DNA from 3 places in the Streptomyces sp. NPDC104313 genome. Region 3 is predicted to be linked to each of the others. Evidence: riboswitches for the same ligand, from Rfam matches in the RefSeq annotation. Region 3 holds a riboswitch; each other region holds the start of a gene.
What was found. A riboswitch is a leader RNA that binds a small molecule or an ion and turns the genes downstream of it on or off. The one in region 3 is predicted to bind cyclic di-AMP.
Positions count from the first base shown of each region.

Region 1: another riboswitch for cyclic di-AMP. It lies ahead of ACZ60Q_RS31815 (M23 family metallopeptidase); the one in region 3 lies ahead of ACZ60Q_RS12450 (transglycosylase SLT domain-containing protein).
Region 2: another riboswitch for cyclic di-AMP. It lies ahead of ACZ60Q_RS31285 (C40 family peptidase); the one in region 3 lies ahead of ACZ60Q_RS12450 (transglycosylase SLT domain-containing protein).

Region 1 covers NZ_JBVJMW010000019.1:34,867-37,121, reverse strand. The annotation lists gene ACZ60Q_RS31820 (tyrosine-protein phosphatase) at 1-279, opposite strand, end outside; cyclic di-AMP (ydaO/yuaA leader) riboswitch at 723-883, shown strand; gene ACZ60Q_RS31815 (M23 family metallopeptidase) at 887-1,831, shown strand; gene ACZ60Q_RS31810 (SGNH/GDSL hydrolase family protein) at 1,992-2,255, shown strand, end outside.
Region 2 covers NZ_JBVJMW010000018.1:62,051-64,305, forward strand. The annotation lists gene pcrA (DNA helicase PcrA) at 1-823, opposite strand, end outside; cyclic di-AMP (ydaO/yuaA leader) riboswitch at 1,157-1,322, shown strand; gene ACZ60Q_RS31285 (C40 family peptidase) at 1,331-2,255, shown strand, end outside.
Region 3 covers NZ_JBVJMW010000004.1:494,653-496,907, forward strand. The annotation lists gene ACZ60Q_RS12445 (FAD-dependent oxidoreductase) at 1-652, opposite strand, end outside; cyclic di-AMP (ydaO/yuaA leader) riboswitch at 1,136-1,294, shown strand; gene ACZ60Q_RS12450 (transglycosylase SLT domain-containing protein) at 1,298-2,140, shown strand.

The sequences.
Region 1 (2,255 bases), on a different contig from region 3:
GAGTGGAATGCTGACATTGCGGACACCGGCCAGCTCGATGTCGTAACCGTCGAGCCGGTGGTCGGTGGAGTGGCGGAAGTCGAAGATCGTGTGCAGTCCGAGCCCGCCGAGAAAGACCGCGTCCTCGGCGGTGGCGTGCGCCAGGTGGCCACTTCGGTAGAGCCGCCCGAAGGCGGTGCGCCGCCCGTCCGCGGTGGGGAGCCCGCCCACGTCGCGGAAGTTGCGGACTCCGCTCAGCACGGTCTCTGTCGGCGGGACCTGCGGCACCTGCTGCGTCACGGTGGCTCCTGGGATCTCTGGCGTCGGCGCCCCTCGCCGGCGAGAGGCGCTCCTGTGACGATACGACATCGATCAGACGGAAAATCAGCACGGCCGCGCACCCTGGTGAGGTGTCGGGACGGCCGGGCTGACCCGGCGTCAGGAGCGAAGCGAGCCAGGTGTCCGTATTGGTGCGTTTCGTAGAACATGCCCCGCTAATGGGGGAGATGAGATTTGAGGGGTGAGCGGGATCATACCCGTGACGGTCCGTGGTGAGAGTGCCCCGGAGTATTCCCGTTGCCCGCACGGAAACCCAAGATCCGTAATCCACGGAGGGTGACGGGAAAACCGGAGCGATATCGAACCGATGATTCCGATGCGCAACCGACGGCTTGTTCCGCTCGTCCTGACTCGTTTACGGTCGCCGCAATCCGGACGGACCGCCTAATCCTGCCGCCGCCCGGAATTCGCACCCACCCACTCACACGTGGCAGGAGCGGGGGAACCAGGTAAGCCGCCGATCCGGAGCGATCCGGACCGGCTCGGGGTGAAGTCGTGGCAACGCGACCGGGCATCTCCAGCCCGAACCCGACAGCTCACCTCGCAGGCGCCGGAGAGGAACTTCCCCATGCCCGCACAGGGTAAGCACCGTCGTCCGAAGTCCGGCCCGATCTCCCGCGGCGTACTCGCCGCAGGGACCGGCGGGGCCGTACTCGCCCTTCCGTTCATCGGCGCCACCGTCGCGAACGCCGCGGACCAGGCCGCCCCGGCCTCGAAGCCCGCCGCCTCGGTCGCCGCCGCGCACACCGCGCCGGCCACCGCCCCCGCAGCGTCGAAGGCCACCCCGAAGACGTACGCCGTCGTATCCGGCGACTACCTGGCGAAGATCGCGGCCGAGCACCAGCTCAAGGGCGGGTGGGAGAAGCTGTACCAGGACAACCGCTCCACCGTCGGCGAGAACCCCGGCCTGATCCACCCGGGCATGAAGCTGACCCTCGGCGCCAAGGGCTCCGCCCCGGCCGAGAAGTCCGCGGCTCCGAAGGCCGCCCCGAAGCAGGCCGAACCGGCCCCGAAGGCCGCGCCGAAGGAGGCCCCGAAGGCGGACACCGTCTCCGCCGACGACTCCGGCAGCTCGGCGCGGACCGGCTCCTCCGAGGCCACCGGCTCCGGCTGGTCCGCCCCGCTGGCAGGCGCCAACGTCACCACCCAGTACCGGGCTTCCGGCGCCAGCTGGTCCAGCGGCTACCACACCGGCTCGGACTTCCAGGCAGCCTCCGGCACCCCCGTGCTCGCCATCGGCCCGGGCACCGTGGTCTCGGCCGGCAACAGCGGCTCCTACGGCAACGAGGTCGTCATCCAGCACGAGGACGGCATGTACTCCCAGTACGCCCACCAGTCCTCGCTCAGCGTCTCCGTCGGCCAGACCGTCACCGGCGGCCAGCAGATCGGCCTCTCCGGCTCCACCGGCAACTCCACCGGCCCGCACCTGCACTTCGAGGTCCGCACCGGCCCGGGCTACGGCTCGGACGTCGACCCGATCGCGTACCTGCGTCAGCACGGCGTCTCGGTCTGACCGGGCCCGGCGAGAAGTGATCGAGGGGCGGTGCGCGGCGGCGCACCGCCCCTCGACTTATTCCGGCTTTACCCAAACTGACCAGGTGGTCTATCTCACCACCAGTCAACCCCGTATTACGGTCGCGTAGGTCACATCGCACGATGCAGGATAAACGCTTGTGGCAGACGATTCGAGAAACACCCAGCAGCACACCATCGGGTCGTACGCGGCGATCGGCGACAGTTTCACGGAGGGCGTCGGCGACCCCGGCCCCGCCGGGACATATCTCGGCTGGGCGGACCGCTTCGCGGTGCTCCTCGCCGACCGGCTCCCGGCCCCCGACGCGGTGGCCGGCTCCGAGGACTCCCCGCACGGGGACTTCCGCTACGCCAATCTCGCCGTACGAGGACGTCTCCTCGACCAGATCGTCCAGGAGCAGATC
Region 2 (2,255 bases), on a different contig from region 3:
AACGGCGACGATAGTGCTCGGCGACGTCCGGGAAGGCCTGGAGCAGGTGGACCGTCGTCATGATGATGTCGTCGAAGTCCAGGGCGTTGGCCTCGCGCAGGCGGGCCTGGTAGAGCGCGTACGCCTGGGCCAGCGTCTTCTCGAAGCCGTCCGCCGCCTGTCCGGCGAAGGTCTCCTCGTCGATGAGCTCGTTCTTGAGGTTGGAGACCTTGGCGGTGAAGGACTTCGGCGGATAGCGCTTGGGGTCCAGGTCCAGGTCGCGGCAGACCAGAGCCATCAGGCGCTTGGAGTCGGCGGCGTCGTAGATCGAGAACGACGAGGTGAAACCGAGCTTCTTGGACTCGCGGCGCAGGATGCGCACGCACGCACTGTGGAAGGTCATGACCCACATGGCGTGGGCGCGCGGGCCGACGAGCTGCTCGACGCGCTCCTTCATCTCGCCCGCGGCCTTGTTGGTGAAGGTGATCGCGAGGATCTGCCCGGGGTGCGTCCCGCGCTCGGCCAGCAGATGCGCGATGCGATGGGTGAGGACCCGGGTCTTGCCGGAACCGGCCCCGGCGACGATGAGCAGCGGGGACCCGGCGTGCACGACGGCGGCGCGCTGCTCGGTGTTCAGCCCGTCGAGCAGCGCGGCGGAGTCGATCACCGGGCGCGGGTGACCGTCCCGGTAGTACCCGTCCCGGGGCGGCGGGGGCGCGTCGTAGACGCCCTCGAAGAGTCCCTCCGGCACCGCTTCGGGCGCGTGGCCCTCGGGCGGCGGCGGGGGGCCGTCCTCCGCGGGCTGGAGGCCTGTCAGGAAACTGTCGTCAAAGAGGCTGCTCATCGCCTCCCGAGTCTAGGCGGCCGGACTGACAACCTTCCGCCGAAGCCGAGAACGGGCTCTCCGTACCGGCCTCCGACACGCCCGCACCGGACATCCACCGGACACCCGCCGGACCCGCCGGACACGCACCGAGAACGGGCGGCGACGTTCCGTGAAGGAGTGCCCGGTCGGAGGGAGTGCCGGAGCCCTCGGGGGTGGGTGCCGGACCCCCGAGCCGGAAAGGTCACGAAAATGTATCGGGCATATCGCTCATCGTCCTTCCCAGCGGCGGGGCCGGTTGGCTAGCGTGCTCGGTCAAGTGACCCGTACCTCCCTGGAGCGAACCACGCCCGACGGGCACTTCCGCCGAATCCGTGCTGCCTCCCTGGCAGTTCGGAACCGGGGACCCACACACAGCACCGGGGTGAATCGGTCCGTGCCCTCGCATCCGGACCGTAGGACAGCCTTCCGTTCCGTCCGAACCCGACAGCTGACCCGGTAGGCGGTCCACGGAAGGAGACGCAGGCCTTGGCATCGCATCGCAAGCCGCGCACGAAGGTGCGCACCACCGCCCCCGCCGTCGGGCTGACGACGGCCGCGCTGGCCTCCGTGACGCTGCTCTCCACGCAGAGCGCCACGGCGGCTCCCGCGGAGCCGAAGCCCGCCATCGAGGAAGTCCGGAAGAAGGTCGACGCCCTGTACCGGCAGGCGGGCGCCGCGACCCAGGAGTACAACCGGGCCAAGGCCACCTCCGCGTCCCAGCGGACGAAGGTCGACACACTGCTCTCCGACGTGGCGAAGCGGACCGAGAAGATCAACGAGGCGCGCAGGGCGCTGGGCTCCTACGCGACGGCCCAGTACCGCAGCGGCGGCATCACGCCCACCGCGACGTTCTTCCTGGCGGACGACCCGCAGGGGTACTTCGACCAGAGCCGGCTGATGGACCGGGCCACGGAGCGGCAGCTGAAGGCCGTCACCGAGGTCCGTACGCAGCAGGCCTCGGCGGCGAAGAAGCGCGCGGAGGCGGTGAAGAGCCTGGAGGCCCTCACGGAGACGCAGGCCACGCTCGCCTCCAGCAAGAAGGGCGTGCAGACCAGGCTCACGGAGGCCCGGGGCCTGCTGTCGAGGCTGACCGCCGAGGAGAAGGCGCGGCTGGCGGAGCTGGAGCGCGAGAAGGAGGCCGAGGCGGAGGAGAAGGCGGCGAAGCTGGCCGCCCGGCAGGCCGCCGAGGCGAAGGAGAGGGCCGAGGCCGGGGAGAAGGCCCGCGAGGAGACGGCGAAGGAGTCCGGCGGCGGTTCGGGCACGGGCTCCGGTTCCGGCACGGGCACGGAGCCGGGCTCCGGCACCGGTACGGACAGCGGCTACGCCGCCAAGGCGGAGAAGGTGCTGGCCTTCGCCCGCGCCCAGATCGGGAAGCCGTACGTGTGGGGCGCGTCGGGCCCCTCCAGTTACG
Region 3 (2,255 bases):
GGGAGTGGTCCAGCTCCCGCAGTTCCATCGGGCTGAACTTGGCCTGTGCGGGGCCACGCCGCCCGAACACGTGCACCTCCAGAGCCTTGTTCTCCTTGAGGCCCTGGTACACGTTGTCCGGGATCTCGGTGGGCAGCAGCTCGTCCGCCGTCTTGGCCAGGACGCGGGCCACGTCCAGGGCCACGTTCCCGACGCCCAGCACGGCGACCTTCTCCGCGGTGAGCGGCCAGGTGCGCGGGACCTCGGGGTGTCCGTCGTACCAGGAGACGAACTCGGCCGCGCCGTAGGAGCCGTCCAGCTGGATGCCGGGAACGTCGAGCGCCCGGTCGGCCTCGGCACCTGTGGAGAAGATCACCGCGTCGTAGAACGACCGCAGGTCGTCCAGGCCGATGTCGTGCGGGTAGCTGACGTTTCCGAAGAGCCGGATCTGGGGCTTGTCCAGCACCTGGTGCAGCGCTTTGACGATGCCCTTGATCCGCGGGTGGTCGGGGGCCACGCCGTAGCGGATGAGGCCGAAGGGCGCGGGCATGCGCTCGAAGAGGTCGATGGAGACCCCCGGGTCCTGGCAGACCTCGGATTTGAGCAGCGCGTCCGCAGCGTAGATACCGGCGGGGCCGGCTCCGACAATGGCGACGCGGACGGGGCGTGTCATGGCGTGGTGATCCTTCGGGGCGGGCGAACGCGGGCAGGTACAGCGTACGTCGGAGGTAAGGGTTGACTTACTAATCTCCACCGCACACCGTAAGCGATCGCCCCGCGGGCCCGTCGACCGGCCCTGCCTAGAGTGTCCGATTAGCCCACTTTCGTATACCGGTATGGGTGATTTGTTTCTTTTGGCCCTCCTGTTTCGTAAAGGGCTTATTGGGCCTATGGGGTCATTTGCTTGAGCCCGTTTCGGCCATCACTGCGAGGGAGTGGTGAGCGTCACGTCCGAGGGGTCGGACGTGGAAGCGGAGGTGTTGGTTCCCTTCTGTGTGAGGAAAGTTGACGACCTGACGGAATGGCCCGAACCGGCAATTCCGCCTTTCGATCTTGCGCGGAAGGGGAAATCCGGAATGCGGGGCTTGTCCTGTTCGGCATTTCTCGCCTACGGTCACCGTCAATCCGGGCGGAACGCCGAATCCTGCCGCCGTCCGGGAATCCGAAACCCACTCACGTACGGCAGGAGCGGGGGACCCAGGTAAGTCGCCGATCCGTCACCGGAACGGCTTGGGGTGAAGCCGCACGAGTGTGCGGCCAGACATCTCCCGTCTGAACCCGACAGCTCACCTCGCAGGCGCCGGAGAGGAAAACCCCCATGCCCGCACAGGGTAAGCACCGTCGTACCCAGTCCACCTCGCTGCGCCGCGGCATTGTCGCCGTGGCCGCCGGTGGAGCCGTTCTCGCCCTCCCGGTGATCGGCGCCACCAGCGCCTTCGCGGCCCCCGCGCCCGCCGCTCCGCAGCAGGCCGTGGCGCCCGCCGCGGTGTCCGCACAGGTGAATTCCGCCGTGCGGGCCGCGCCCGCCCAGCATTCCGTGGCGGCCGGTGAAACGCTTTCCAAGATCGCCCACGAGTATTCCGTCAGTGGCGGCTGGGAGAAGCTGTACGAAGGCAACCGGAAGATCGTCGGAGAGAATCCCGATCTTATTCACCCGGGTATCAAGCTGATCCTCGGAGCCAAGTCCGAGGCCCCTTCGGGTGGCAAGGCGGGCAAGGCAGCCAAGGCTTCCCCGTCCGTCGCGCGCGGTGCCGAGGCGGACCGCGCCGACCGTTCGGAGCGCGTTAACGCCGCTCCGGTGGCAAAGGCCGCTCCGGCAGCCGTGAAGGCCGTCACGTACACGAATGACCTCGACGGCTGGATCAAGGAATCGCTGGCCGTCATGGCCGAGCAGGGCATCCCCGGCACCTACGAGGGCATCCACCGCAACATCATCCGTGAGTCCTCGGGCAACCCGGCCGCGATCAACAACTGGGACTCCAACGCGGTCAAGGGCACCCCGTCCAAGGGGCTGCTCCAGGTCATCGACCCGACCTTCCAGGCCTATCACGTGCCCGGCACCTCGACCGACAGCTACGACCCGGTCGCCAACATCACGGCCGCGTGCAACTACGCCGCGGACCGGTACGGCTCGATCGACAACGTCTTCGGCGCCTACTGATCCTCCACGCCCGAGCCCGAGTGACCCCGGATCTTGCGGTCCGGGGTCACTCGCGTGTGCCGGGAAGTTACCCTCAAGTTCCTAGTGACTTACCACGCGATCGACAGTAGAACTT